DNA from 3 places in the Micromonospora sp. RTBAU3-60 genome. Region 1 is predicted to be linked to each of the others. Evidence: riboswitches for the same ligand, from Rfam matches in the RefSeq annotation. Region 1 holds a riboswitch; each other region holds the start of a gene.
What was found. Region 1 has a riboswitch for cyclic di-AMP ahead of ACY34I_RS01255 (transglycosylase family protein). Riboswitches for the same ligand answer to the same signal wherever they lie in the genome.
Positions count from the first base shown of each region.

Region 2: another riboswitch for cyclic di-AMP. It lies ahead of ACY34I_RS05895 (coiled-coil domain-containing protein); the one in region 1 lies ahead of ACY34I_RS01255 (transglycosylase family protein).
Region 3: another riboswitch for cyclic di-AMP. It lies ahead of ACY34I_RS03440 (C40 family peptidase); the one in region 1 lies ahead of ACY34I_RS01255 (transglycosylase family protein).

Region 1 is NZ_JBUEGB010000001.1:319,406-329,035, forward strand. Features, by position in the region: gene ACY34I_RS01240 (OmpL47-type beta-barrel domain-containing protein) at 1-1,329, opposite strand, end outside; gene ACY34I_RS01245 (M4 family metallopeptidase) at 2,340-4,379, shown strand; gene ACY34I_RS01250 (YbaB/EbfC family nucleoid-associated protein) at 4,480-4,935, opposite strand; gene ACY34I_RS01255 (transglycosylase family protein) at 5,086-5,739, opposite strand; cyclic di-AMP (ydaO/yuaA leader) riboswitch at 5,739-5,885, opposite strand; gene ACY34I_RS01260 (glycoside hydrolase family 3 protein) at 6,056-7,879, opposite strand; gene ACY34I_RS01265 (LLM class flavin-dependent oxidoreductase) at 8,080-9,630, shown strand, end outside.
Region 2 is NZ_JBUEGB010000004.1:114,801-124,430, forward strand. Features, by position in the region: gene ACY34I_RS05885 (helix-turn-helix transcriptional regulator) at 1-176, opposite strand, end outside; gene ACY34I_RS05890 (carbonic anhydrase) at 389-1,057, shown strand; gene ACY34I_RS05895 (coiled-coil domain-containing protein) at 1,124-2,143, opposite strand; cyclic di-AMP (ydaO/yuaA leader) riboswitch at 2,149-2,279, opposite strand; gene ACY34I_RS05900 (YibE/F family protein) at 2,434-3,741, opposite strand; gene ACY34I_RS05905 (hypothetical protein) at 3,939-4,442, shown strand; gene ACY34I_RS05910 (DUF305 domain-containing protein) at 4,527-5,156, shown strand; gene ACY34I_RS05915 (metal-sensitive transcriptional regulator) at 5,212-5,511, opposite strand; gene ACY34I_RS05920 (heavy-metal-associated domain-containing protein) at 5,664-5,873, shown strand; gene ACY34I_RS05925 (hypothetical protein) at 5,908-6,882, shown strand; gene ACY34I_RS05930 (heavy metal translocating P-type ATPase) at 6,897-9,152, shown strand; gene ACY34I_RS05935 (hypothetical protein) at 9,398-9,630, shown strand, end outside.
Region 3 is NZ_JBUEGB010000002.1:277,813-287,442, forward strand. Features, by position in the region: gene ACY34I_RS03430 (NlpC/P60 family protein) at 1-459, shown strand, start outside; gene ACY34I_RS03435 (N-acetylmuramoyl-L-alanine amidase) at 523-2,568, opposite strand; cyclic di-AMP (ydaO/yuaA leader) riboswitch at 2,800-2,935, shown strand; gene ACY34I_RS03440 (C40 family peptidase) at 2,948-3,982, shown strand; gene dcd (dCTP deaminase) at 4,028-4,606, opposite strand; gene ACY34I_RS03450 (pyridoxamine 5'-phosphate oxidase family protein) at 4,685-5,230, shown strand; gene ACY34I_RS03455 (zinc metalloprotease) at 5,297-6,280, opposite strand; tRNA gene ACY34I_RS03460 (tRNA-Gly) at 6,524-6,597, shown strand; gene ACY34I_RS03465 (GNAT family N-acetyltransferase) at 6,638-7,171, opposite strand; gene ACY34I_RS03470 (VOC family protein) at 7,194-7,577, opposite strand; gene ACY34I_RS03475 (DUF1801 domain-containing protein) at 7,574-7,930, opposite strand; partial or broken gene ACY34I_RS03480 (LysR family transcriptional regulator) at 8,041-8,139, shown strand; gene ACY34I_RS03485 (MerR family transcriptional regulator) at 8,231-9,286, shown strand; gene ACY34I_RS03490 (LLM class flavin-dependent oxidoreductase) at 9,345-9,630, shown strand, end outside.

The sequences.
Region 1 (9,630 bases):
CGACACCGACTGCGGCGAGGACGTGTTGCCCGCCTTGTCGGTCGCCCGGTAACTCACCGTGTGCGGACCCGGCTGGTTCACCGTCACCGGCGCCGAGTAGGCGGCGTACGGCTGCCCGTCGAGGGAGAACTCGACCCGGTCCACGCCCGACTGGGTGTCGGTGGCGGACAGGGTGACGGTGGCGCTGCCGATGTACGCGCCGTTGGCGTCCTTCTCCCCCGTCACCGTCGCCGTCACCGTGGGCGGGGTGGTGTCCGCCGGGGGCGTCTCGACCACCGTGAACGACACCGACTGCGGCGAGGACGTGTTGCCCGCCTTGTCGGTCGCCCGGTAACTCACCGTGTGCGGACCCGGCTGGTTCACCGTCACCGGCGCCGAGTAGGTGCCGTACGCCCCGCCGTCCAGGAAGTACTCGACCCGGTCCACGCCCGATTCGGTGTCCGTGGCCGACAGGGTCACCGTCGCGCTGCCGATGTACGCGCCGTTGGCGTCCCGCTGGCCGGTCACCGCGGCCGTCACCGTGGGTGGCGTGGTGTCCGTCGGCGGCGGTTCGACCACCGTGAACGACACCGACTGCGGCGACGAGGTGTTGCCCGCCTTGTCCGTGGCCCGGTAGCTCACCGTGTGCGGACCCGGCTGATTCACCGTCACCGGCGCCGAGTAGGTGCCGTACGCCCCGCCGTCCAGGGAGTACTCGACCCGGTCCACGCCCGAGCCGCTGTCGGTCGCCGACAGGGTCACGGTCGCGTTGCCCACGTACGCCCCGGTGGAGTCCTTCTCCCCGGACACGGTGGCGGTCACGGTGGGCGGCGTGGTGTCCGAGCTGCCGCCGCTGACCACCAGCAGCCCGGTCATGCCGCCGTGGCCCGGGATGGAGCAGAAGTACCGGTAGGTGCCGGGCGACAGCACCACGTCGACGGTCCAGCGGCCCCCGTTGGCGTCCGTCGGGTCGGCCAGGATGTTCACGTCGACGTCGCTGTTGTACCTCGGGTCGCCCGTTTCGAAGGTGAGCGTGTGCTGCATGCCGGTGGTGTTGCCGGTGGCCCGGCTGTTCTCGAAGACCAGCGTGGCCGGCCCGGCCGTGGCGGTGGTCGGCGCCGACAGGTACGACAGGAAGTTGTCGCCGGCGGTCCAGGTCAGGACCTGGGCCTGCAGTTGCGTCGAGGAGCTGGTCCCGGCCGTGGCCGACCGCTCGGTGTCGATCGGACGCGCGTTCGCCGGGGAGCCGGTCAAACCGGCGGTCAGCAGCAGCGCCATCGTGGCGATGGCGGCCACCGATCTCCGAAGCCGGCTCCCGGAGAGCCGAGCCCGCGGTGCGGATGGGTTCATGGATGCCTCTTTCACGGTCCGGGAACAACCGGGCGGATTCGGCCCGTCGGTGTCAGGTGTCGTCAGAGGTGCGTTGTCGCGTGCTGGCGTCCCGCCGGCCCCTCCCTGGCCGCACGGGATCCCCGGCCGTGGCGGCGGCCACGGTCGTCCGATGTGGATGCTTGGTCGGCTCCGATGTCAGCGGCGAGCCGGATCGCCCGCGACACCGGGCAGGGTGGCGCGTCGGAGCTGGTCGGAGGTTGTCGGGTACGGGCGGTCGGTCGACCCGTGGCGCGTGCCCGCGCCGAGTCGCCGTGGTGCGGCGTTGACCCGGGGTGGCCGTCGCTGGCCGGTCATGACCCTCGGACGTGTTGCGCCGCCTGAAGGCCACGGTCGAGAACTACTGTGCCGGTAGTTCATCTCGACGAAACATATTGATGGTGCCCGACAGTACTAACTTCCTCTCAGGCTGTCCATAGCTTTCGTCGGCTCACGGACTACTTTTCTCTACGACAGACGAAAGTGGCCGGAAGGTCCCGATGGGGCGGCCAGCGCCCGGTCCGGCGAGATCAGCCGAACGGCGATCTCGCCAGACGCCACGGATGATCGTGGCCGCCCGTTCGGCATCGGGCACCCGACCGGTCGGGTCGGGTAGATCGACATATCGACCGAGGGTGAACGTGCGCCATCCGCGCGGAGCGGCAATAGCCGCCTGTCGGGCGCGCCGCCTCCACTCCGGAGCGTATTAGCCCTGGCCAGGGGCCATAGAAGACCCTGGCTCGCTGGCTCCGGCGACCCGGCGCGGAGATCGACCGAGGCGGTTGCCCGGGTCACCCATTGATCCGGGTCGACGGCCGTGTGATTGTGCTCCAGCGAGTCGCCGACCCCCGGCGGCTCGGACGGTCGATCCGTCGAACCGGGGCCACGCCGGCAGCCCCGGGGACCGACCGTCGTCCCGCCTCATCACCATGTCGCGCCGCGTGTCCCCACCGGGCTCCATGCTGCGCGCCCAGGAACAGGAGCGTACCCCCGTGAAGCTCTCACCCCGCCTCGCCGCGCTCTCCGGCGCGGCCGCGGCCGGCCTGATCGCCGCCGGCACCGCCGCGGCCGTGCAGGCCGCGCCGTCCAGTCCCGCTCCCGACCCCGCCCAGGCCCGTACGCTCGCCGCGAACTCGGCCAGCGCGCTGGTCGCCAGCCGGCCCGGCTACCTGCACGCCAGCTCCGACGAGGCGTTCGTGCAGAAGCCGGTCATCAGCTCCGAGGGCACCCAGTACGTGCCCTACGAGCGCACCTACAAGGGCCTTCCGGTGACCGGTGGCGACTTCGTGCTGGCCACCGACTCGCTCGGCAACCTGAAGTACGCCTCCGTCGCGCAGCAGCGCGCCATCGGCAGCCTGTCCACCACGCCGAAGCTCGCCTCGACGGCGGCGGAGAAGACGGCCCGAGCCCAGCTCAAGACGGTCAGCGCCGTCGAGGGCACCCGGCTCGTCGTCTTCACCCTGGACGCCACGCCGGCGCTGGCCTGGGAGACCACGGTCCGCGGCACCGGCGCCGAGGGCCCCAGCCGGCTCACCGTCGACGTCGACGCCCTGACCGGCAGGGTGCTGCGTACGCAGGAGCACGTCGTGCACGGCACCGGCACCGGCGCGTGGAACGGCCCGAGCCCGCTCACGCTCAACACCACGCTGTCGGGCAGCACGTACTCCATGAAGGACCCGACCGTCACCAACCTGAGCTGTCAGGACGCCGCCACCAACACGACGTTCACCGGCTCGGACGACGCCTGGGGCAACGGCACCGCCACCAACAAGGAGACCGGCTGCGTCGACGCGCTCTACGGCGCCCAGACCGAGCACAAGATGCTCTCGCAGTGGCTGGGCCGTAACGGCGCCGACGGCAACGGTGGCTACTGGCCGATCCGGGTGGGCCTGAACGACCAGAACGCCTACTACGACGGCACCCAGGTGCAGATCGGCAAGAACACCTCGGGCCAGTGGATCGGCTCGCTGGACGTGGTGGCCCACGAGATCGGCCACGGCATCGACGACCACACCCCGGGCGGCATCTCCGGCTCGGGCACCCAGGAGTTCGTCGCCGACACCTTCGGCGCGGCCACCGAGTGGTTCGCCAACGAGCCCTCCACCTACGACGCCCCCGACTTCCTGGTCGGCGAGAAGGTCAACCTGGTGGGCAGCGGCCCGATCCGCAACATGTACAACCCGTCGGCCCTCGGCGACCCGAACTGCTACTCCAGCAGCATCCCGAGCACCGAGGTGCACGCCGCGGCCGGCCCAGGCAACCACTGGTTCTATCTGCTGGCCATGGGCAGCAGCCCGACCAACGGCCAGCCGTCCAGCCCGACCTGCAACGGCAGCTCGGTCACGGGCCTCGGCATCCAGAAGGCCATCAAGATCATGTACAACGCGATGCTGATGAAGACCTCGTCGTCGTCGTACCTGAAGTACCGCACCTGGACGCTGCAGGCGGCCAAGAACCTCTACGGCAGCACCGGCTGCACCGAGTTCAACACCGTCAAGGCCGCCTGGGACGCGGTCAGCGTGCCGGCGCTGTCCGGTGACCCGACCTGCTCGGGCAGCACCACCCCGCCGCCGACCGGCTCCTGCTCCGGCCAGAAGCTGGCCAACCCCGGCTTCGAGTCCGGCAACGTGAGCTGGAGCGCCTCCTCCGGGGTCATCACCAGCTCCACCGGCCAGGCCGCGCACAGCGGCTCGTGGAAGGCGTGGCTGGACGGCTACGGCACCACCCACACCGACACCCTGTCCCAGTCGGTGACGATCCCGTCCGGTTGCCGGGCGACCCTCACCTTCTGGCTGCACATCGACAGCGCGGAGTCGACGACCACCACCGCCTACGACAAGCTGACCGTGAAGGCGGGCAGCACCACCCTGGCCACCTACTCCAACCTCAACAAGGCCGCCGGCTACGTCCAGAAGTCCTTCGACGTCTCGTCGCTGGCCGGGACCACCGCCACCATCTCGTTCACCGGTGTGGAGGACGTCTCCCTGCAGACCTCCTTCGTCATCGACGACACCGCGGTCAACCTCTCCTGAGCACAACCGGAGCGGCCGGCCGTCGTCCTCCCGACGGCTGGCCGCTCCGTGGCTGCTCCATGCCGGGATTGTGCCGTCCGGGTCCGACGGCGGGCGGCGCTCAGCCCGGGCGACCCGCCCGGGCGTCACCGCCGCGGTTGAGCCGGGCCAGCACGTCGTCCACCGCCCGGCTGAACAGCTCCACCTGTCGCACCGGCTGCTCCTCGAGCCCGCCGAGCCGCGCGGCCAGAGCGTCGACGTCGGCCTGGGCCGAGGCGCTGACCTGGGCGTCGAGCTCGGCGAGGGCGGCGTTGACGGCCACCACGACGTGCCCGCAGACCGCCGCCAACCCCTCCCCGGCCAGTGCCGGGTCCACCGTGACGGACTCCAGCCGGCCGCCCTGGACGACCCGGGCCCGGACCCGGCCGTCGGCCGCCGTACCCTCGGCGCGGAGCAGCTCGCCCGGGTCGCCGTCGGGGTGCTCGGCCGCCCGCGAGCGCATGGCCGACAGCGCCTGCTGCGTCCTGGTGAGCAGCTCGTCGAGGCTCGCCGCCGCGGAGAACGAGTCGTTGGTCATATCCGCGCCTTCTTCACGTCTTTCCGGAGCACCGCGACGATAGCAACCGCCCCGACCCGGGCACCGCGAGCACCCAGAGCCCGGAACCCGGAGGGAGCGGCCATCCGGGCGGGACGGCCACTCCTTCCGGGTATCAGCGCGGAACGCGGGTCAGCGCAGGCGTAGCTGCTGGCCCGGGAAGATCAGACCCGGGTTGTCGCCGACCACGCGCTTGTTGCGCTCGTAGAGCGCCTGCCAGCCGCCGGCGAGGTGCTTCGCCTCCGTGATCAGCGACAGCGAGTCACCCGGCTGGACGGTGTAGGTCGCGCCGCCCGACGCCGGCGCGGTACGCCGGTGGCTGCGGGTGGCCGGCTGGTCGCTGCGGGACGGCCCCTTCTTCGTCACCTTCTTGTGCGGCTTCGGGGAGCCGGCGTCCTTGGTGGAGTAGTGCCTGGTGGAGCCGCCCTTCTTGCCGCAGACCGGCCAGGCGCCGATGCCCTGTCCGTCGAGGACCTTCTCGGCGACGGCGATCTGCTCGCTGCGGCTGGCCAGGTCGGCGCGGCTGGCGTACTTCTGGCCGCCGTAGCCGTTCCAGGTGCTCTTCGAGAACTGGAGGCCGCCGTAGTAACCGTTGCCGGTGTTGATGTGCCAGTTGCCGCCGGACTCGCACTGGGCGATGGCGTCCCAGTTCACGCTGGACGCGCTGGCCGGCGCGGCCGGCCCGAGGATGGCGGCGGCGCCGGTGGCGGCACCGACGACGAGCGCCCCGACGGCGACGCGACGCTGCGTGGCCCGCCGGTGGCGTGCGACGTATTCAGTTGCCATGTTGGTTTCCTCCACGCCGACGAGGTGAGCTGTCGGGTTCGGGCCGAGGAGCCCGGCCGCCGGAAGGGCGGCTTCACCCCGAGGTGTCGAGCACCGAGGAACATGTGGGTCCCCCGCTCCCGCCTGAGGTCCAGTGACCGACGGGCCGGCGGCGGGATTAGGCGTTGCCGGCCCGTGGTGTCCGCGATCGCGAACGCAGTCGACGTTAGGGACGGATTCGGACGATCGCCCACTTCTTGTGAAGTTCTTCACCCAGCCGGGCGAAGGCCGCACCGTACGAGTTGCGCGACGTCCACAGGTGCCTTACAAGCGGCCGTCAGTAGGTCAGGCCGAAGCCCTGCGGGAAAAGCGGAACCTGCCCGTCACCGGCGTTGATGGGCTGCTGGTCAACGGAGTTCATCCAGGTCATCGGCAGTTTTCCGGTCGGCGCGTACCCGCCGAAGAGGACGTCGGCGACGCCGGCGCCCTCGGTGCCGGGCAGCCAGGAGGCGAGCAGCGCGGCCCAGTTCGGCAGCTCGCCGGCGACGTCCAGCGGCCGGCCGGAGACCAGCACCACGATCACGGGTACGCTGGCGTTGCGCAGGGTCGCGATGGTGCGCAGGTCGTCCCGGTCCAGGCTCATGGCACCGGTCCGGTCGCCCTGGCCCTCGGCGTACGGTGTCTCGCCGACCACGGCGATCGCGGCGCGGTAGCTGCTGTTGATGCCGGTGCCGCGCTGGTTGTAGGTGACCGTCGTGGTCGGACCGACGGCGGCGCGGATGCCCTGGAGGATGCTGGTGCCGGGGGTGATGTTGCCCGACGAGCCCTGCCAGGAGATGGTCCAGCCACCGCTCTGGTTGCCGATGTTGTCGGCGTTCTTGCCGGCCACGAAGATCTTGTTGTTGTCCCGGGCCAGCGGCAGGATCCCGGCGGAGTTCTTCAGCAGCACCTGGGACTCGCGGACGGCCTGCCGGGCGAGCGCCCGGTGCGCCGCGCTGCCGACCGTCGGGGTCCAACTCCGATCCGTGTACGGCCGCTCGAAGAGGCCCAGCTCGAACTTCTTGGTGAGGATCCGCCGGTTGGCGTCGTCGATCCGGCTCATCGGCACGTGCCCGTTCTGCACCTCGGCGCGGAGGGTGCTGATGAACGTCTTCCAGGCGGTCGGGACCATGACCATGTCGATGCCGGCGTTGATCGCCGTGGTGACCTCGGCGGCGGTGAAGCCGGCGCTGCCGTCGATCTGGTCGATGCCGTTCCAGTCGGAGACGACGAAGCCGGAGAAGCCCAGCTCTCCCTTGAGGACAGTGGTGATCAGGTACTGGTTGCCGTGCAGCTTCACGCCGTTCCAACTGCTGTAGGAGATCATCACCGCGCCGACGCCACGCTGCACCGCCGCCTGGAACGGGGGCAGGTGGACGGCCCGTAGTTCGGCCTCGCTGAGCTGGGTGTTCCCCTGGTCGTCGCCGCCGGTGGTGCCGCCGTCGCCGACATAGTGCTTGGCGGTGGCGAGCACCGAGGTGGGCCCGCCGAGGGTGTCACCCTGCAGGCCGGTGACCAGGGTGGACATGCTCGACGGCAGGTCGGGGGTCTCACCGAAGGACTCGTAGGTGCGGCCCCAGCGGTCGTTGCGGGCGACGCAGAGGCAGGGCGCGAAGTCCCAGTCGACGCCGGTGCCGGCGACCTCCTCGGCCACGGCCTGGCCGATCTGCTGCACCAGGGCCGGGTCGCGGCTGGCGCCGAGGCCGATGTTGTGCGGGAAGATCGTCGCCCCGTACACGTTGTTGTGCCCGTGCACGGCGTCGACGCCGTAGATCATCGGAATGGCGAGCGGGGTGGCGAGGGCGGCCCGCTGGAAGCCGTCGTACATGTCCGCCCAGGCGGTGGCGGTGTTCGGCGTCGGCGCGGAGCCGCCACCGGAGAGGACCGAACCGAGCCGGTAGGTGGTGAGGTCGCTCGCCGTGACCGAGCCGCGCTCGGCCTGGGTCATCTGGCCGATCTTCTCGTCCAGGGTCATCCGGGAGAGCAGATCGGCGACGCGGGTGGTGACCGGCAGCGTGGGGTCCTGGTACGGGTAGCCGGCGGCAGCGGCCGGGGCGGGCGCGGCCACGGCGGTGACCGCGACGACGAGGAGGGCGAGGCCGAGGGGGCGGTGGCGGATCACGGGTCGCTCCTTTCGAAGGAACGTGAAGGCCGTTCACCAGAACCCTAGGCCAGCGGGACATTGATCGACACCACTGCGTTCGTCACCCTGCGCGAAAAGTCCTCGCGGTTGCCGGAGCGGGCGCGCGCCGCCCCGGCACCGACTACGGTGGCGAGGTCCGGCACGGTCGCCGGGCCCGGGGCGCACGCAGGCGGAGATACATGACTGACTACGGACACGAGCTGGCCTTCGGCGGCTTCCTCACCCCCACCGCCGGCCAGTTCGCGCAGGTGGTGTCGCTGGCCAAGCTCTGCGAGCAGGTCAACCTGGACCTGGTCACGTTCCAGGACCACCCCTACCAGCCGGGCTTCCTGGACACCTGGACGCTGATGTCCTACCTGGCCGCGGCGACCAGCCGGATCCGGTTGGCCGGCAACGTGCTCAACCTGCCCCTGCGCCAGCCGGTGGTGCTGGCGCGCAGCGTGGCCAGCCTGGACCTGCTCACCGGCGGCCGGGTCGAGCTGGGTCTCGGCGCGGGGGCGTTCTGGGAGGCGATCGAGGCGGTCGGCGGTCGGCGGCTCAGCCCCGGCGAGGCTGTGGACGCCCTGGACGAGGCGATCCGGGTGATCCGCGAGGTCTGGGACGCCGGGCGGCGGGACATGGTCCGGGTCGACGGCGCGTACTACCGGGTGGTCGGGGCGAAGCGGGGACCGGCGCCGGCCCACCCGGTGGAGATCTGGGTCGGCGCGTACAAGCCCCGGATGCTGCGGCTGGTGGGGCGGGCGGCGGACGGCTGGCTGCCGTCGCTGTCGTACCTGCCCAAGGGGTCGGCCGAGCTGCCGGGGCTGAACACGCTGATCGACGAGGGCGCCGAGGCCGCCGGGCGGGACCCCCGGTCGGTCCGCCGGCTGCTGAACATCAATGGCCGGTTCACCCGCTCCTCCACCGACTTCCTCGCCGGGCCACCGGAGCAGTGGGTGGAGGAGCTGGCCGGACTGGCGCTGGACCACGGCATCTCCACCTTCATCCTGGGCGCCGACGACCCCACCGCCATCCAGCTCTTCGCCCGGGAGGTGGCGCCCGCGCTGCGCGAGCTGGTCGCCGCGGAGCGCGCCGAGCCGGGCACCCGGGCCAGCGCGGTGGCGGAACAACGCGAGGCGATCGAGGCCGGCGGGTCGACCACGCTCACGGTCACCCCCACCCCCGATCCCGGGGTACGGCTGACCGACCACCAGCTGTGGGACGAGTCCACCCGCCCGGTCGCCCCGCGGGCGCCGGCCGGGCACGTCTACACCCCGCACGGGCAGGCCGTCGGCGCGCACCTCGTCGACGTGCACGACCACCTGCGCCAGGAGTTGGCACAGGTGCGCGACCTGCTGGAACAGGTCAAGCGGGGGGTGGTCTCGGCCGGTGCCGCCCGGGCCGTGCTCAACCAGATGACCATGCGGCAGAACAACTGGACGCTAGGGGCGTACTGCGCCGCGTACTGCACGGTGGTCACCCAGCACCACGGGCTGGAGGACAACTCGATCTTCCCGCACCTGCGGCGGTCCGACCCCGGGCTGGGCCCGGTGCTGGACCGGCTGGAGGCGGAGCACGTGGTGATCCACGATGTCGTGGAGGGCGTGGACCGGGCCCTGGTCGACCTGATCCGCAACCCGGGCGACTTCACCGAGGTCCAGAAGGCGGTGGACATCCTCACCGACACCCTGCTGTCGCACCTGTCGTACGAGGAGCAGAACATCGTCGAGCCACTGGCCCGCCACGGCTTC
Region 2 (9,630 bases), on a different contig from region 1:
AGGTCGGCGACGATGGCCTGGGCGGCCCGCTCGGTCACCCCCACCTCGTCGGCCACGTCACGCAGCCGTGCGGTGGGGTTGCGCGCGATGGCCAGCAGCACGTGCCCGTGGTTGGTGAGGAAGGTCCAATTCCGGCCGCTCCCGTTCTCGCCCGCTGTCGTCGCCATGGTGGCCATGGTATGGCCCGTCCGGCGGTCAGCGAGCCCGGCGGCGGGCGGGCCACCGGTGGCCGGGCCCCGGGCCGGCCGCTGGTGACCGACGACGTATGAAATCCATATCACGTAAATCTTGACGTATCTTGGCTCAGGGTGTGACCGTGGTTCCCGAGGCCGCCTCTGCCGCCGGCCGGGTTGACCAGGCCATTTTGCGCGAGACCGAGGTGACTGCATTGACGCCGACCACTCCCGAGCAGGCGCTCGCCGAGCTGTCCGCTGGTAACCGTCGCTTCGTCACCGGAGCGCCTCGTCATCCGAACCAGGACGCCGAGCACCGTGCCGCCGTCGCCGACGGCCAGCACCCGTTCGCGGTGATCGTGGGCTGCGCCGATTCGCGGCTCGCCGCCGAGATCATCTTCGACCGCGGCCTGGGTGACCTGTTCGTGGTGCGGACCGCCGGCCACACCGTCGGCCCCGAGGTGCTCGGCAGCGTCGAGTACGCGGTCGCCGTGCTGGGCACCCCGCTGGTGGTGGTGCTCGGCCACGACTCGTGCGGCGCGGTGCAGGCCGCCCGCGAGGTGGTCGCCACCGGCACGCCCCCCGCCGGCCACCTCGGCGCGCTGGTGGACGCGGTCGTGCCCAGCCTGGCCCGGGCCGCCCGGCAGGGCGTCGAGGACCTCGACGACATCGTCGACATCCACATCGCGCGGACGGTGGAGGCGATGCTGGCCCGGTCCGCCGTGCTCGCCGAGCGGGTGGCGGCCGGACGGTGCGGGGTAGTCGGCATGTCGTACCGGCTCAGCGCGGGCGAGGTGCGGACGGTGGCCGAGGTGAAGGCGGGCGTGACGTTGCCGGTCCCGGCCGCGCCCGCGGCTCCGCCGCCCACCGCCGTCGCCGGTTGAGCCCTAGTTGACGACGAGGGGCCGCCCCGCTGGTCGCGGAACGGCCCCCTCGGAGCGGTACGGCAGCTACAGCATCGACACGTGTACGTGGTCCGTGTGGTTGGAGGGCCCGCTGTAGGACTTCCACCCGGTCGCCGGGAACCAGATCTGCCGGTTCCAGATCACGTAGTAGACGCCGAGCCGGTCGGCGTTGCGGATCACGAAGGCGGCGAGGTCGTTGCCGTACCTTCGCATGTCGTTGTTGTGCCAGGGGGAGAAGCCGCTGCGCTGCAGGGACCAGTCGCAGGCCCGGCCCTTGGGGTGCTCCCAGGGCCCGCCCGGGCGGTAACAGCCCACGAAACGGTCGAAGCCGGCCCGCTTGACCTCCTTGTACATGTGCAGCGTGCGCGGGGTGATGTAGCCCGAGGTGGTCGGGTCCTTCACGCTGCGTGATTCGGGCAGCCAGCCCCCGTCGGCGGTCCGGCCGGGACCGATGCGGGCGACCGGGGAGGTGGCCGAGACCAGGCCACCGGTGAACCCGCGCCCGCCGACCAGCGCCAGCGCCTTCTCCGCCTCGGCCTTCTCGCGCTTCATCGCGTTGGTCTGCTTCTGCTGCTCGCGGACCTCCGCGTCGAGCGCGATCTTGGCCTGCTCGGCGCGATTCTTCGCGGCGTTGACCGCGGCGAGCTTCTGCGCGTTCATCAGGTTCAGCTCGTCGAGGGCGGAGGCCCGCCGGACAAACGAGTCGGGTGCGTTGCTCTCCAGCAGCATGGCCATCGCGCCCATCCGGCCGGTCCGGTAGGACTGCGCGGCGATCTCGGTCACCTGTGGCCGCAGCGCGTCCAGGTCGGCCTGCGCCGCCCGGATCTCGAGGCCCAGTTGGAGCTGGCGCTGCTTCGACTTGTCCAGCTTCGCCTTGGCTTGCAGGTAGCCGCGGTTGGCCGCGTCGATGACCTCGGTGATGAGCGGCGGATCGTTGTCCTCCTCGTGCCCCGAGGGGGTGGGGGTGTTGGGTGCGGCCAGCGCCGGGGTGGGCCCGGCGACGATGGCGAACGCGGCGAGCACGGCCGCCACGGGTGTCAACCAGCGGCGCAGGGGTGCCGTCAACAGTGTTCCCTTCCGTCGACCGCCGACCGGGTTAGCTGACGGGTTCGGGACGGAAGTGGCCCCTACCGCCTGCGCGGATTCACCCCAGGTACCTGGTTCCCCGGTTCGCCGTGGGGCGATTGGGCGGTGGCACCGCAGGCGCCGGTGCGCGCCTTCGGCGGTGACCGGCAGTGAGGTTACCCGACGTCCCGGCTGCGGAGCTACGTCCCGAAGCCGACCAACCGCACGTTTTCGTCGTCGCCCTGCGTGACCAGGGTCGCGTTTGAGTCGGACGGTCACGCTCCGGAGTGTCACCATGTGGCCTCGGTGCTCCTCTCCGGTCCGGACCGTCCGGCGGCCGCTCCGCCGAGCGCCTCCAGCGCGTCGTGCCGTTCGGCCGGCGGCCGGGACGCCGGCGGGCGAGGCTCGGGGTCCGTCGCGGCGCCGGCCCGCCCGGCGGTGCGGACCACCGCCGCCAGACCGGTGGTCAGCGGTACGGCGGCGATCAGGCCGAGCGTGGCCACCGCGCTACGGACGATCTCCTGGGCCATGAACTCGCTGGTTAGGATCTCGATCACCGGTCGCGAGTCGGCGACCAGCAGGAGCAGCAGTGGCAGCGACGCGCCCGCGTACGCCAGCACGATGGTGTTGACCGTGGAGGCGATGTGGGCGCGGCCCACCCGGGTGGCCGCCCGGTAGAGCTGCATCCGGGACAGCCCGGGGTTCGCGTTCGCCAGCTCGGTGACCGTGGCCGCCTGCGTGACCGTGACGTCGTCCAGCACGCCGAGCGAGCCGATGATGATGCCGGCCAGGAGCAACCCGTGCAGGTCGACGTCCTGCTGGAACATCGACAGCGTGGTGGCGTCCTCGCTGCCGTAGCCGGTCAGGTGGGTGGCCGCGGTGGCCAGGGTGCCGAGGAGACCGGTCAGCACCAGGCTGCCCAGGGTGCCGAGCACCGCCACCGAGGTCTCGGCGGTGATCCCGTGGGTCAGGTAGAGCACCACGAACATGATCAGCGCGGCGCCGACGATCGCCACCAGCAGCGGCGGCTGGCCGGCGCCGATCCCGGGCAGCACGAAGCCGAGCAGCACGGCGAAGCTCGCCACCAGGCCGCCCAGCGCGGCCAGCCCGCGCCAGCGCCCGAACGCCACGATGGCGACGGCGAAGAGCACGGCCAGCCCGACCAGCGGTGTACCGCGCTGGTGCTCGGCGATGTTGTAGCTCTTGGCCGTCGGATCGGCCGGGTCCATCAGCTCGACGAGGATGACCTTGTCGCCGACCTCGACCCGTGGCGAGCCGGGGCCGGCCGGGAGGGGTGCCTCGATCTGCCGGCCGGCGTCCGGGCCCTGCTCGGCGGCGACCGTCGCGGTCCCGCAGGGACCCGTGGGCCCGCCGGCGCCCTCCTCCGGCGTCGGCGGGCACGGCTCGGTGACCACCCGGGTCACGGTGCCGTGGTAGCGCGGCAGGTTCGCGTCGCCCGCCGGCTCCCGGCTGTCCCGCGGCCAGAGCACCAGCGCGGCGACCACGGTCGCCAGGAACAGCGGCACCACCGTGGCGACCAGGATCCGTCGCACCCGGGGCGGGGCGGGCGGAGCGGGACGGGTGTGGTCGGCGCCCATGGCGAGTCTCCGAACGAGTCACGGCTGGATACGTGTCACCGGGCTGGCCGGCTCACCGGGCCGGCGCTGGCGCCGGCGAGCGAGCGGAGACCGGTCGTCGCCGGGAATGTTAGCCAGGCCGGGAGGCCGCCGCAGCCGATGTGCGATCTCCCTGGTTCCGCCCGGCCCGCTCCGCGGCGCCCACTAGCGTGGTTGCCGTGCGAACGGCGACAGCGGTGACGACCGGACCGTGGGTCCGGCTCCTGCTGCTGCTCGGCACCCTGGTCGGGCTGGCCGCCATGCACACCCTCGGCCACGGCGCGCACGCCGGCGGGGGCCCGACCGGTCACGCGGTGGGTGGCCACGGCGCCCCGCCGGCTGTGATGGTCGCCACGACCGGCGACTGCCCGGGCGACGACTGCAGCCACGCCCGGATGCTCCCGCCGGCGGACGGCAGCGCCCAGGTGCTCCCGCTGGTGGACGCCCGCGCCCGGGCGCTCCCGCTGGGCGACCTGGGCGGCGACCGGTCCGGCTGGAGCATCTGTCTGGCGGTGCTCGGCGCGTTCGCCGTCACGCTGCTGGTCGCCCTGCTGCTGCGGGCCCGGTCCGGGGCCGGCGGGCCGACCGCGAGTCGGCCGCTCCGTCCCGCCCCGGGACCGCGTGCCCCGCCGCCCCGGCCATACGGGCTGCGCCTGACGACGGTGTCGGTGCTGCGCAGATAGGACGCCCCGGCGCGGGTGGACCGGAAGACCGGTGCCCCGCGTCCGCCGTCCGCTGCGTACGTTCCGACACCGAAAGGCTTTGCCATGTCCACTCGTACCCTCGCGCGTCGGGCCGCCCTGGCCGGCGCGACCGTCGCCGCGGCGCTCGCTCTGGCCGCCTGCGGCGGCGACCACTCGACCGCCGGGACCGACCACGCCATGCCCGGCGGGACGGCCAGCGGGTCGCCCTCCGCCGGAGCCTCGTTCGGCGACGCGGACGTGATGTTCGCCCAGATGATGATCCCGCACCACCGGCAGGCCGTGGAGATGGCGGAACTGGCGGACGGCCGGGCTGCCGACCCCGAGGTGCAGAAGCTGGCCGCGCAGATCAAGGCGGCCCAGGGGCCGGAGATCGCCACCATGACCGACTGGCTGGCTGCCTGGGGCCGGCCGGCGCCCCCGCCGGGAGCCGGTCACGGCATGCCGGGGATGGACCACGGGATGCCCGGGATGATGTCCGACGCCGACCTGGCGAAGCTCAAGGCGTCGTCCGGGGTCGACTTCGACCGGCAGTTCCTGACCATGATGATCGCCCACCACGAGGGCGCGATCACCATGGCGCGGGAGGAGCTGGGCCGGGGCGCCAACCCGGACGCCAGGGCGCTCGCCCAGCGGATCGCCGACACCCAGCAGGCCGAGATCGACACCATGCGGAAGCTGCTCGACCGGCTCTGAAGCCGGCAGGGCGCGGGGGTCCGGACCATCGGGCCCGGACCCCCGACCGGGCCGATCAGCCGCGCTTCATCAGCCGGCCGACGGCGGCCATCATCTCGGTGGCCATCTCGTCGGCGCGGCCCTCGGCGGCGCCCTCGTGCATGCAGTGCCGGGCGTGCCCGTCGAGCAGGCCGAGACCGACCTTGTCCAGGGCGGCCTGGATGGCGGAGATCTGGGTCAGCACGTCGATGCAGTAGCGGTCGTCCTCGACCATCTTCTCGATGCCGCGAACCTGGCCCTCGATACGGCGGAGCCGCGCGAGGAGCTGGTCCTTGCTGGCGGTGTAGCCCCGGGTCGGGGTCGTCGGTGCGGTCATGCCATCCAGGATAGCGTACCCCTTGGGGGTATGGTACGGTCCTCTTCGTTGGCTGATACCCCCACGGGGTAGCGGTAACAGGAGAGTGGTAGCCGTCTCTCCTTCAAATACCCCCGAGGGGTATAGGATGGGGCGGCGAGAGGGGAGTTGCGATGGTCACCACGACGTACCAGGTGCAGGGCATGACCTGCGGGCACTGCGTCAACTCGGTCAGCACCGAGGTGAGCGCGATCGGGGGCGTCACCGACGTCCAGGTCGACCTGGCCTCCGGCCAGGTCACCGTCACCAGTGAGAGTCCGTTGGACCTGGACACCGTTCGCGCCGCCGTGGACGAGGCCGGTTACGACCTCGTCGGGGCGTGACGGGTCCCCGGACCCGAAGGAACCGAGGTACCCCATGAACACGACGACGAAGCTGAGCGGCTTCGCCCTCGGCCTCGCGGCGGTGTTCGGCACGGCGTACGGGGTCGGCCACCTGGCCGGCCCCGTCACCCCGGCCGCCGCGACCCGGCACGACGCCACCGATGCCGACCACGGTGACGGAGGTCACGGTGACGCGGGCCACGGGGCCGCTGCCACCGACCACCTGCCCGGCGGGCTGCTCGTCTCCGACCGCGGCTACACCCTGCAACCGGTGACCGCCCCCGCCGGCGAGTTCGCCTTCCGGATCACCGGCCCCGACGGCCGGCCGGTCACCCGCTACGACGTGGCGCACGACAAGCGCATGCACCTGATCGTCGCCCGGCGTGACCTCTCCGGCTTCCGGCACGTCCACCCGGAGTTGGCCGCCGACGGCACCTGGCGGGTGGCCTCGCCGCTCGCCGGCCCCGGCGTCTGGCGGGCGTTCGCCGACTTCACCCCGACCGGCGGCGCGCCGTTGACGCTCGGGGTCGACGTCACGGTCCCCGGCACGCTGGCCGACCGGCCGCTGCCGGCACCCGCCGCCAGCACCACCGTCGACGGCTACACCGTCACCCTGAGCGGCACCCCGCAGCCCGGCCGCACCAGCCCGCTCACCCTGAGCGTGAGCCGGGACGGGCAGCCCGTCACCGACCTCCAGCCCTACCTCGGGGCGTACGGGCACCTGGTGGCGCTGCGGCAGGGCGACCTGGCGTACCTGCACGTGCACCCGGAGGGCGCGCCCGGCGACGGGCGGACCCCGGCCGGGCCACAGATCAGGTTCGCCGCCGAGGTGCCCCCGGCCGGCACGTACCGCCTCTACCTGGACTTCCGGCACGGCGACGCGGTGCACACCGCGGAATTCACCGTCGTGGCCGGCGACTCGGGCACCCCGGCGACCAGCGCGCCGGCCCCGACCACCACACCGACCCCGGAGGCCGGCCACGGCACCCCGGGCCACGGGCACAATTGACCGGAGGTGCCGCGATGACATCGACCGCCAAGTCCCTACCGGTCGCGCCGAACCAGATCGAACTCGCGATCGGCGGCATGACCTGCGCCTCCTGCGCCGCCCGGATCGAGAAGAAGCTCAACCGGATGGACGGCGTCGAGGCCACGGTCAACTACGCCACCGAGAAGGCCACCGTCCGGTATGCCGACGACGTGACCCCGGACGACCTGATCGCCACGGTGGAGAAGACCGGCTACACCGCCGCCGTGCCGCCGCCGCCCGCCCAGGCCGCGGCCGGGGCGACCGCCGAGCCCGTGGACGAGCTGCGCGGGCTGCGTACCCGGCTGTGGGTCTCGGTCGCGCTGGCCGTGCCGGTGATCCTGCTCGCCATGGTGCCGGCCTGGCAGTTCACCTACTGGCAGTGGCTGTCGCTGACCCTGGCCGCCCCGGTCGTGGTCTACGGCGGGCTACCGTTCCACCGGGCCGCCTGGATCAACCTGCGGCACGGCGCCGCGACCATGGACACCCTGGTGTCGCTCGGCACCCTCGCCGCGTTCGGCTGGTCGCTCTGGGCGCTCTTCCTGGGCGACGCCGGGATGCCCGGGATGACCCACCCATTCCGCTTCGACATCACCCGCGGCGACGGGGCCGGCAACATCTACCTGGAGGCGGCGGCCGGGGTGACCGCCTTCATCCTCGCCGGCCGCTACTTCGAGGCCCGGTCCAAGCGGACCGCCGGCGCCGCCCTGCGCGCCCTGCTGGAGCTGGGTGCCAAGGACGTCGCGGTGCTCCGCGGCGACCGGGAGATCCGGATCCCGGTGGACCAGCTCGCGGTCGGGGACCGGTTCGTGGTCCGGCCCGGCGAGAAGATCGCCACCGACGGCCTCGTCGAGGAGGGCACCTCGGCGGTCGACGCCAGCATGCTCACCGGAGAGTCCGTCCCGGTCGAGGTCGGGCCGGGCGCCACCGTCGTCGGCGCCACCGTCAACGCCGGCGGCCGGCTGGTCGTCCGGGCCACCCGCATCGGCGGGGACACCCAGCTCGCCCAGATGGCGAAGCTGGTGGAGCAGGCGCAGACCGGCAAGGCGGCCGTGCAGCGGCTCGCCGACCGGATCTCCGGGGTCTTCGTGCCGATCGTGATCGCCCTGGCCGTCGGCACGCTGGGCTGGTGGCTCGGCACCGGGTCAGGGACGACGGCCGCGTTCACCGCCGCGGTGGCCGTGCTGATCATCGCCTGCCCGTGCGCCCTCGGCCTGGCCACCCCGACCGCGCTGCTGGTCGGCACCGGGCGGGGCGCCCAGCTCGGCATCCTGATCAAGGGCCCCGAGGTGCTGGAGTCCACCCGCCAGGTCGACACGGTGGTGCTGGACAAGACCGGCACCGTCACCACCGGGAAGATGACCCTGGTCGACGTGCTGCCGGCCGCCGGCCAGGACGCCGACGAGCTGCTCCGGCTGGCCGGCGCGCTGGAGGCGGCCTCCGAGCACCCGATCGCCCGGGCGATCGCCGACGGCGCGGCCGAGGCCGGACCGGTGCCGCCGGTGACCGGCTTCGCCAACGTCGAAGGGCTCGGCGTGACCGGTTCGGTCGACGGCCGGGACGTGGTCGTCGGGCGGCTCCGGCTGCTGCGGGAGCGCGGTCTCGACGTACCCGAGGCGGTCCTGCGGGCGGCGACCGACGCGGAGGCCGCCGGCCGGACGGCGGTGCTGGCCGGTTGGGACGGCCGGGCCCGGGGAGCGCTCGCGGTGGCCGACGTGGTGAAGCCGACCAGCGCGGCGGCGGTCGCCCGGCTACGCGACCTCGGGCTCACCCCGGTGCTGCTCACCGGCGACAACACCACGGTCGCGCGGGCGGTGGCCGCCGAGGTCGGCATCGACCAGGTGATCGCCGAGGTGCTGCCGGCCGACAAGGTCGACGTGGTGCAGCGGCTCCAGGCCGAGGGGCGGACGGTGGCCATGGTCGGGGACGGCGTCAACGACGCCGCCGCGCTGGCCCAGGCCGACCTCGGGCTGGCCATGGGCACCGGCACCGACGTGGCGATCGAGGCATCCGACCTGACCCTGGTCCGGGGTGACCTGATGGCCGCCGTGGACGCCATCCGGCTCTCCCGGCGCACCCTCGGCATCATCAAGGGCAACCTGTTCTGGGCGTTCGCCTACAACGTGGCCGCCCTGCCGCTGGCCGCCGCCGGCCTGCTCAACCCGATGATCGCGGGCGCGGCGATGGCCTTCTCGTCGGTGTTCGTGGTGGCGAACAGCCTCCGGCTGCGGCGCTTCCGGCCGGTCGGCTGACCTCCGCACCCGCCGCCGGTCCCGGCCCGCCCGGGACCGGCGGCCCGGCGCCTTGCTCGCCGGGCCGGCCGATCGCCGGCCCGGCGTGCTGCCCGCGGACCGCGCGTCCGGCGGTCGCGCCGGATCCTTGGCACACTCGACTCCGTCGCCGCTCGATCTGGCCGGGGCGCGGGCGGCGGCCCAGGATCGGAGCCCCGGTTGACCACGGGCCGTCACCGACGGCCGACGACCGTACGGGAAGAGCCATGTCCGGTACCGCCGCGATCCGCGCCGCCGCCCTGGTGATCATGACGGCCCTCGCCACGGCCTGCCAGCCGTCCGCCGAGGAGGACACCGGAGCGCCGGCCGGCAACTGGGTGGGCACGCCGACCGCCACCGCACCGGCCCCGACCGTCACCGCGTCGCCGTCGCCGGTGACCGCCGCGAACACCGCCGCGGTCTGCGCCGAGGTCGACAAGCTCATCATCGCCAAGAGCAG
Region 3 (9,630 bases), on a different contig from region 1:
CTGGCGGCGAAGAAGAAGCAGATCGACAGCGAGATCAAGCGGCTGACCGCGCTGATGCCGAAAACCACGGTGATGGTCGCGGGATGCCCGACCATCAACGGCGTGGTGAGCAGCGCCGCGCGGACCGCGATCAAGACGGCTTGCGCCCAGGTCGGCGACCCGTACGTGTGGGGTGCCGTCGGCCCGAACGCCTTCGACTGCTCCGGCCTCACCCAGTACGCCTACAAGGCCGCGGGCATCTCCCTGACCCACTTCACCGGAGCGCAGTGGAACGAGGGCAGAGCCGTGTCCCGCAGCGACGCGCGCCCCGGTGACCTGGTCTTCTTCTACAGCGACCTGCACCATGTCGGCCTGTATCTCGGCAACGGCCTGATGGTGCACGCGCCACGGACCGGCAAACCGGTCCAGGTGACCAAGATCAGCTACATGCCGGTCGCCGGCTTCCGGCGCGTCACCTGATCCTCCCGTACCGCACGAAGAAGGCCCCGGTCCAGGCGGACCGGGGCCTTCGCTTCGTTCGGGTCAGCTGGGCGAGCCGACCGACGCCGGCAGGATCTGCACGTCGTCCAGGTTCGCGTACATCACCCGGTGGCCGAACTGGATCTGCACGTACTGGTTCTCACCGCGGACCACGGTCCGGTCGCCCGGCGCGGAGCCGTCGAACGAGACCGCCCGGTAGTACTCGCCCGGCAGGGTGCCGCCGAGCGCGTACCGCTGGCCCGCCGGGAAGGTGTACTGCAGCGGCGAGATGCCCTGGTACGGGATGGTGGCCGGGTAGGCATCCTTCTCCGGGTAGGCCCGCCCGTACACCGGGATGGTGGTCTTGCCCGGCTTGGGGGTCACCACGAAGCCCTGCGCCCACTTCGCCGTCGGTGCCGAGGCCGGGTTGTAGAACCAGGCCTTCTGGCCGAGGTACCAGATCGCGGTCCAGTCGCCCTGGATGTCCGCGAGGGCGTACGTCTGACCGGCCGAGGCGCGGGCACCGTGATCCTTGATGTGCATGGTGTTCGGCGTACCGTTCGGGCGCAGCCCCTTGTCGTTGACCAGCGGCGCGTCCAGGCTCGGGCCGGTGCGCAGGATGACCGAGGACGAGCCGCGCAGCGGGCAGGGCTCGGCCGGCGGCACCGGCTTCGGCACCCCCGGCGGCTGCTGGTTGCAGGCGTAGAAGGCCGGCTTGTTCGACGCGAAGTCCGGGTCGATGGTGACCAGGCCGGTGTGCGGGGTGCCGGTCGACTGGAACGGCGCCTTCATCAGGTCGAAGTAGTGCGACCAGTCCCAGTAGGGGCCTGGGTCCCAGTGCATGCCGGCGACGGTCCCGGCGGTGGTGCCAGGGACGTTGTCGTGACCGAGGATGTGCTGCCGGTCCAGCGGGATCTGGAACCGCAGCGCCAGGTGGCGAACCAGCTTGGCCGAGGTCCGGTACATCGCCTCGGTGTACCAGGTGCCGTGGCCGGCGAAGCCCTCGTGCTCGATGCCGATGGACTTGGCGTTGACGTACCAGTTTCCGGCCTGCCAGCCGACGTCCTTGGCCTTGATGTGCTGGGCCACGTATCCGTCCACCGAGCGCAGCGTGTAGTGCCAGCCGAGGTAGGTCACATCCTGGACGAGCCGCACGCTGGGGCCGAAGTAGCCCTCGGTGTCGTGGATGATGATGTACTCGATCTTCTGCTGCGCCGGCCGGTTGCCGATGTCGTAGTTGCCGTAGTCCACGATGTTCGTCTCGGGGATCGTGTATTCGCCGTACGGCGCGGGGATCCACTCGCAGGCGAGGCGGACCGGGCACTCGATCCCGTCCGGCCGCTCGGCGCGGCGCAGCCCGAGCTTGTGCAGCCCGGACTCGTCCGGCGTCACCGCGGTGGCGGCGAGGGTCACCCGCTGGCCGTCGTCGGTGGTCCGGCTGGCGCCCTGGCTCAGCTGGTCGTACACCTCGTCGGCGAAGGCCGCCGCGGCGTCCTCGGTGTCCGCGCCGGAATACCGGGCCACCGCGCCGTACCAGGCCGCCGGGTCGCTGCCGGCGCCGACCGGCCCACCCAGTTCCTTCTGGTACGAGGCCAGCAGCGCCGCGCCGCCCCGGATGTTGGCGGCCGCGTCGGTGCGCAGCGTCTCCTTCGACTCGCCGGTGAGGTCGGCGGCAGCGTCCATGGTCTGCAGCGAAGCCTGGGGCAGGGCGTCCCCGGACGGCGCAGCCGCGGCGCTCAGGTCGACGGTGAGCGGGCGGGACTCGTCGCCGCGGGGGTCCTCGTTCTCGTCCACGTGTGCGCTGGACGGGGTCGAGGCGACCTGCTCGGCGTCGGTGAGGTGCATCGGGCCGTAGCCGCCGCTGGTGCTGGGCTGGCCGGTGTGGGTGTCCCAGCGGGACTCCAGGTAGGAGACGCCCAGCAGGACGCTCTGCGGCACGCCGTACTCCGCCGCCGCGGTGGCGTACTGCTGCTGGCGGTCTGCGCTGTCGGTGGTCCCGGCGGTGAGGGGTGCCGCCGCGGTGGGACCGCTGGTCGCGAGAGCGGTGGCCGCCGCGACGGCGGCGGCCAGCAGTATCCGTCTGCGCGGTGGCAGTGCTGAGAGGTGCATTGAACCTCCAGATAGGGATGGGGGTGACTGCGCCCCCACCCTCACTCCGCCGATGCCCTGTGGTCAATACCTTTCCGAATTGAGATGTTGTCCGTAGAAAACCTTCATGCCCCGCTTGTTCGCGAATCCGGTACGGAGTGTCACGGCCCAACGGGTTGCGGAACGATAACAACGGTCCCTAGTCTGGTCAGTCGTCGACCGGTAGGTTCACCGTCCAACCCGGGTGGTGACGGTCGGACACCGCCGAGTCGCCTCCGGGCGAGCCGGGGACCCAGGTACCTGGGGTGAATCCGCAGCCACTGCGGTAGGGCGCCTCCCTTCCCGCCCGAACCCGTCAGCTAACCCGGTAGGCGGTCAGGAAGAAGGAGTACGGAGCCCGGTGGCATACCATGCCCCGCGGCCACCGTCGGTCCGGTCGGTCGACCGGTCGGCGGCTGCGCCGCGTTCACGCTGGTCCCGCTTCACCACCGCCCTCGCCGCCCTGGTCGGCACCGCCGTCGTCCTGACCGGCGGCGCCACGGCGGCCCACGCCGAACCGTCGGTCGCGGAGATCGAGCGCCAGATCGACCAGGACTGGAACAAGCTCGAACCGATCATCGAACAGGTCAACTCCACCCGCGAGAAGCTCGCTGCCCGGCGCAAGCAGGCCGACGCGCTGGCCAAGCAGATCGCGCCGCTGGAGGCCCGGGTCGACGCCGCCCTCGGGCAGGTCGGCGGGCTGGCCGCCGACGCGTACAAGGGCAACAACCTCTCCACCGTCAACGCCCTGCTGGGCAGCCGGTCGCCGAGCGAGGTGGTCAACGGCCTCGAACTGCTCGACCGCTTCGCGCACCACCAGCGGCAGGAGGTGCAAGCCGTCGCCGAACTGCGCGACCAACTCGCCGCGAAGAAGAAGCCGCTGGACGAGATGGTCGCCCAGCTCACCCGTACCGAAGCCCAGCTCGCGGCGCAGAAGAAGCAGATCGACGCCGAGATCGCCCGGCTTCAGAAGCTCCGCCTCAAGGTCTACGGCAATGGTGGCGGCGGGCCGTTGCGCCCCGCGCCCTGCCCCGCCGGCTACCCGGGCGGCCCGGCCGGTGTCGCGGTGAAGTTCGCCTGCGCCCAGATCGGCAAGATCTATGTCTGGGGTGCCGCCGGCCCGGACCACTACGACTGCTCCGGACTCACCATGGCGGCCTGGGCCAAGGCCGGGGTCTCCCTGCCGCACAACGCCCGCGAGCAGCACGATGTCACCCGGCGGGTGAGCCGCAGCGAGCTACGCCCCGGTGACCTCGTCTTCTACTACAGCGACCTGCACCACGTCGCCATGTACGTCGGTGGCGGCTGGGTGGTGCACGCCTCCCAGTCCGGCAAGCCGATCACCATGAAACGCGTCGACGACGGCCAGATCAACAGTTACGGCCGCCCGGGCTGACCGGTCCGCAGGGGCTCCCGCGCCGCGGGGGCCCCTGCGGCGTGCTCAGCGGGTCGGCCAGACCCGCCAGTTCTGCCAGGACCGGCTCGGGGTCGGCCCGCGCTGCCCCTGGTAGCGCGAGCCGTAGACCGCCGAGCCGTACGGGTGCTCGGCCGGCGACGAGAGCCGGAAGATGCAGAGCTGGCCGATCTTCATGCCCGGCCAGAGCGTGATGGGCAGATTGGCCACGTTGGAGAGTTCCAGCGTGACGTGCCCGGAGAAGCCCGGGTCGATGAAGCCGGCGGTGGAGTGGGTGAGCAGCCCGAGCCGGCCCAGGCTCGACTTGCCCTCGAGCCGGCCGGCGAGCTGGTCGCCCAGCGAGATCACCTCGAGCGTCGAGGCGAGCACGAACTCGCCCGGGTGCAGCACGAACGGCTCCCCCTCCGGCACCTCCACCATCGAGGTCAGGTCGTCCTGCTGCACGGACGGGTCGATGTGCGTGTAGAGGTGGTTGTTGAAGACCCGGAAGAGCCGGTCCAGGCGTACGTCGATGCTGGAAGGCTGCACCAGCGTGGGCTCGAAGGGCTCCAGCGCGAGGGTGCCCGCCTTGATCTCGGAGACCAGGTCGCGGTCGGAGAGCAGCATCGGAACACCATAGCGACCGGAACGGGTGACCTGCGTGTCGGACTACATCTTCGTACACGTGTTCGATAGAATGTCCGCATGGCTTCCTGGTCCGAATTCGCCGCCGACGAGCCCCGACTCGCCGACGAGATCCGCCTTCTCCTGCAGCAGTACGGGCCGGGTTTCGGCTACCTCGCCACGGTCCGCGCCGACGGCGGCCCCCGGGTCCACCCGGTCTCCCCGGTCATCACCGACGAGGGGCTCTACTGCTTCGTCATCGACTCGCCCAAGCGCCGCGACCTCGAACGCGATGGCCGCTACGCGCTGCACTCCTTCCCGCCGGAGGAGAGCGACGACGAGGCGTACGTCGCCGGCCGGGCCCGCCCGGTGACCGACCCGGCGACCGTGGCCCGGCTGGCCGGGATCGGCCGGGCCGCGCCGCACGTCGACTGGCGGCTGTTCGAGTTCACCGTCGAGGTGGCGATGCTGACCCGGCGCGACCAGGCGGCCCACCTCGGCGGGGGCCGGCCGCAGGTGCGGGTCTGGCTCGACCCGCAGGCGACCGCTCCAGCGCGGCATACCTCGACCATGCCCGAGGGCCGGCGCGGCCGGCACGGCTTCGACACCCGCCGCCCGGCCGCCTGACCGCGTAGACGCCGGTGCCGGCCCCGTCCGAGGACGGGACCGGCACCGGTTCGCTGTGCTCGGCGGTTACGCCGCGCGGTAGGCGTTCCACGCGGTCAGCATCCGGCTCGCCTGACCAGAGGTGAACTGGTGCATGCAGGAGTCGTAGGTGTAATCCATGAAGTTGGTGATCGGGTCCAGGCCCGACGCCGTGCAGGTGTCCCGACCGGTCGGGCACTGGTACGCCGGCGAGGCCTCGGCCGGGGTGTCGTCGACGCTGTCGCCCGAGCCCGAGCAGCCGCCCTGGAAGGTGTGGTAGAGGTTCAGCCAGTGGCCGATCTCGTGGGTGCCGGTGTCGCCCTGGTTGTAGTTGGTGGCGGTGCCGCCCGGCAGCGACTCGCTCAGCACGACCACGCCGTCCATGCTGTCGAGCTTGCGCTTCGGGAAGGTCGCCCAGCCGAGCAGGCCGTCGCTCAGCTCACCCAGGTACATGTTCAGGGTGTTCTTGCCGCCCTCGCGCAGCGAGGTCTTCATCTGGCGCTCGGCGGTGGAGCCCGAGATGATGGGGTACCAGGCCGGGTTGGTGACCCGGTTGATCTTCTGGAGCTGGAAGCTGAAGGCGGTAGGGGCACCGCCGGTGCCACCGCTGTACGCCTGGTTGAGCACGCTGATCTGCTGCGTGATCATCGAGTCCGGGATGTTGCCACCGGCCCGGGTGCTGTCCCGCTGGATGACGTGCACCACAACCGGGATGGTCACGGTCGCCAGGGGCGTGGCTCCGGCGCCGGCGCGCGACCGGGCCCGCTCGGCCAGGGCGGCGGCGAGGTCCGCCTCGCGCTCACGGACCTGGGCAACGGTCAGCTCGTTCGGCTCGTGCTTGGCGTGCGCGCCGGCCTTCACCCGGGCGTCCGAGTGGACGTCGACCGGCTCGACACAGCCGCCCGCGGGGGCGGCGGAGAAGGCCGAAGCGGCCGGGACGACACCCACCGCGGCGGTGCTGAGCAGCAGCGCGAGGGTCGTCGACGCGACACCGGCGGCACGCCGGGTCAGCAGGTTGGGACGAGGTCCCATGGGCCCACCTCTTTCTGGCGGCGCGACCGGGGTGTGTCACGCCGTGGCTGAAACGTTGGGGAGACGCTACAACCGATTGACAGATTTGAGAATGGCTATGCATTGGCGACGTGAAGCTTTTTCCTGCTGGGGCTGGGGAGGGGTGTTGCAAGATCATTTCCAGCCGCTCTCGCGACACGTCGAGCCGCCGCGGGGGTACCTGGGTGCACGGGGGCGGTGGCCTCAGGTACAGTGGTGCGGCCTGCGGGTGTAGTTCAATGGCAGAACATCAGCTTCCCAAGCTGACAGTGCGGGTTCGATTCCCGTCACCCGCTCCACCGTGAGGCCCAGATCAGGACAGGTTTCCTGGCTGGGGCCTCAGTCGTTGCTACCGCCTCTTGCGCCGGCGGCGCCCGACGGTTGATCTGCGGCGCTCAGGTCGCGGACGTGCCGGAGACCGGGCTTGCCGCCGAGCTGCACCTCGTCGACCGGGACGAACCCGGTGCGCCGGAGCACCGCGAGCGACGCCGGGTTCTCCAGCGCGGCGGACGCGACCAGCTGGCGCAGCCCGTACCCGTCGCGGGCCAGCTCGCAGACCCGCCGGACGCCGTCCTGCGCCACGCCCCGCCCGGTCGCCCGTTCGGCCACCCGGTAGCCCAACTCGGCGCTGCCGTCGGCGACGTCCACTAGGTTGAACCGCCCCAGCACAGCGCCGTCGTCGTCGACCAGAACGTGGAAGTGGCACCGGCCGGTGGCCTGCTCCGCGAGCAGCGCCGCGTGCCGGGCGGCGAACTCCGCGAAGTAGTCGTCACCCCGGTCCGGCACGGTCCGCGCGAAGTACGCCCGGTTCTCCCGCTCGAAGCGGAGCAGCGCGGGGGCGTGGTGGGCGTCGAGTCGCTGGAGCTGAGGCATCGCGCCACGTTAGCAACGGTGGTTACTCCGGATACGAGCGCAGCTCGACAGTGTTGCCGTCCGGGTCGCGTACGTAGATCGAGGTGCCGCTGCCCCGGGCGCCGAAGCGGGGCACCGGCCCGGTCAGCACGGTGAACGCCCCGGAGTCGATGACCGCTTGCCAGTCCACGGGTGCCACCACCAGGCAGATGTGGTCGACGTTCGACCCGGTCGGCTCGCCGCGTACCAGGTCGATGATCGTCTCGGGACTGACGCGTACCGAGGGGAAGGGCACCTCGCCGTCCCGCCAGCGGTCGACGCGTACCGGTGCCAGGCCGAGCGTGCCGCAGTAGAAGTCGAGGGACCGGTCCACGTCCGCGACGGTGAGGACCAGGTGGTCGAAGCCCGTCACCCGCACCGCGCTCACTGCGCCTCCAGGGCGTACGCCTGCCGGAGCCAGCCGGCGAACAGGTCCGGGTCGATCTCGTCGACGGTCCGGAGCTTGACCGAGGCCATCCGTCGCGCGCCCGGGGCGAGCCGGCCGGAGGCGTCCGCCACGTCCTGCCCACGCCACAGCCCGAAGGTGAGGTACGACGAGTACGCCTTGACCAGGCAGACCGGCGTCCTGCCCGGTCGGTCGCCGAGGCCCCAGACCGGGTGGCCGTGCCACATGGCGCCGGTGGCCTCGGGCAGCACGGAGTCGATGAGGCTACGGAGTTTCTCGCCGGTCTCGCGCAGCGGGATGTCGAGGCCAGCCAGGTAGTCGGTGACGGCATCCATGGGGTTCCTTTCCTCGAAGGGGTCGCTGTCCACCCTGGTCTGGACGCCGCCGTCGACCAAGCCGCGATCGGGCTACGATCGTTGACCAGGATTCAACGATGGGGGTCGGCGTGCTGAAGCGGTACGAGATCGAGACGTTCCTGACGCTGGCCGAGGAGCTGCACTTCGGGCGTACCGCCGAGCGGCTGCGGGTGACCACGGGGCGGATGCTGGCCAGGCTCATCCCTTGACCTTGCCCCTGCGGGAAACCCGAGCGTGGTCCGTGCCGGTCACCGGGACCGGCACGAGGAGGATGCGTCCGTGGAGCTGCTGACCATCGGGGCGTTCGCCCGCGCGGCGCGCCTGACGCCGAAGGCGCTGCGGCTCTACGACGAGCTGGGGCTGCTGCCGCCCACCGCCGTCGACCCGCACTCGGGCTACCGCTACTACGCGCCGAGCCAGCTCGACCGGGCCCGGCTGATCGCCGCGCTGCGGCGGGCCGGGATGCCGCTGGCGGACATCCGGGCCGTCTGCGGCCTGCCGCCCGACTCGGCGGCCGAGGCCGTCGACGCCTGGTGGCGCCGGGTCAGCGCCGACACGGCGGCCCGCGGGCGCGTCGTCGCGCTCCTCGTCGACCAGCTCTCCGAGAGGGGCACCACCATGTCCGAACCCATCCTCCGGTACGCCGTCCGCTGCGAGCCGGGCGCGGTCCGGGACTCCAACGAGGACACCGCGTACGCCAGCCCGACGCTGCTCGCCGTGGCGGACGGCATGCGCGGCCCGGGCGGGGTCGCCGCCAGTGCCGCCGCCGTGGACGCGCTCCGGCCGCTGGAGCTCTCCGCGGCACCGGCCGCCGAGCTGCTCGCCACGCTGGCCGACGCGGTGGCCGCGGCCGACCGCACGGTACGCGCGTCCGCCACCGAAGGGCACCAGCCGGGCACCACCCTCACCGCGATCCTGCGGCGCGGGTCTCAGCTCGCCTTGGTGCACGTCGGGGACAGCCGGGCGTACCTGCTGCGCGGGGGCGAGCTGGTCCGGCTGACCCAGGACCACACGTACGTGCAGTCGCTGGTCGACCAGGGCCGGCTCAGCCCGGCCGAGGCGGCCGCGCACCCGCAGCGGGCCCTGCTGGTGCGGGCTCTCGGGGCGGGTGCCCAGGTGGAGGCCGACCTGGCGCTGCGTACTGCCCTCGCCGGTGACCGCTATCTGCTCTGCTCCGACGGGCTCTCCGCGGTGGTCGCCCCGGAGGCGCTGCACGCCGCGCTCGCCGGGGCGGACGATCCGGAGACCGCCGTCGGGCGCCTGGTCGACCTCGCGTACGCACAGGGCGCGCCGGACAACGTCGCCTGCGTGGTGGCCGACGTGGTGACGGAGTAGCCCGGACCGGTCGGCCGGCCCGAGCGGGCCGGCCGGCCCAGGCCTTAGGGTGGCGATCATGCGGATTGGCATCGTGATCCTGCCCGACCAGCGCTGGTCGGACTCTGAGCGGCGCTGGCGGCAGGCGGACGAGTGGGGCTTCGACCACGCCTGGACGTACGACCACCTGGGCTGGCGGGACCTGGTCGACGGTCCCTGGTTCGATTCGATGACGACGTTGACCGCCGCCGCGACGGTGACCTCCCGGATCCGTCTCGGCACGCTGGTCGCCTCGCCGAACTTCCGGCACCCGGCGGCGTTCGTCCGGCAGGTGACCACCGTGGACGACGTCTCCGGCGGCCGGC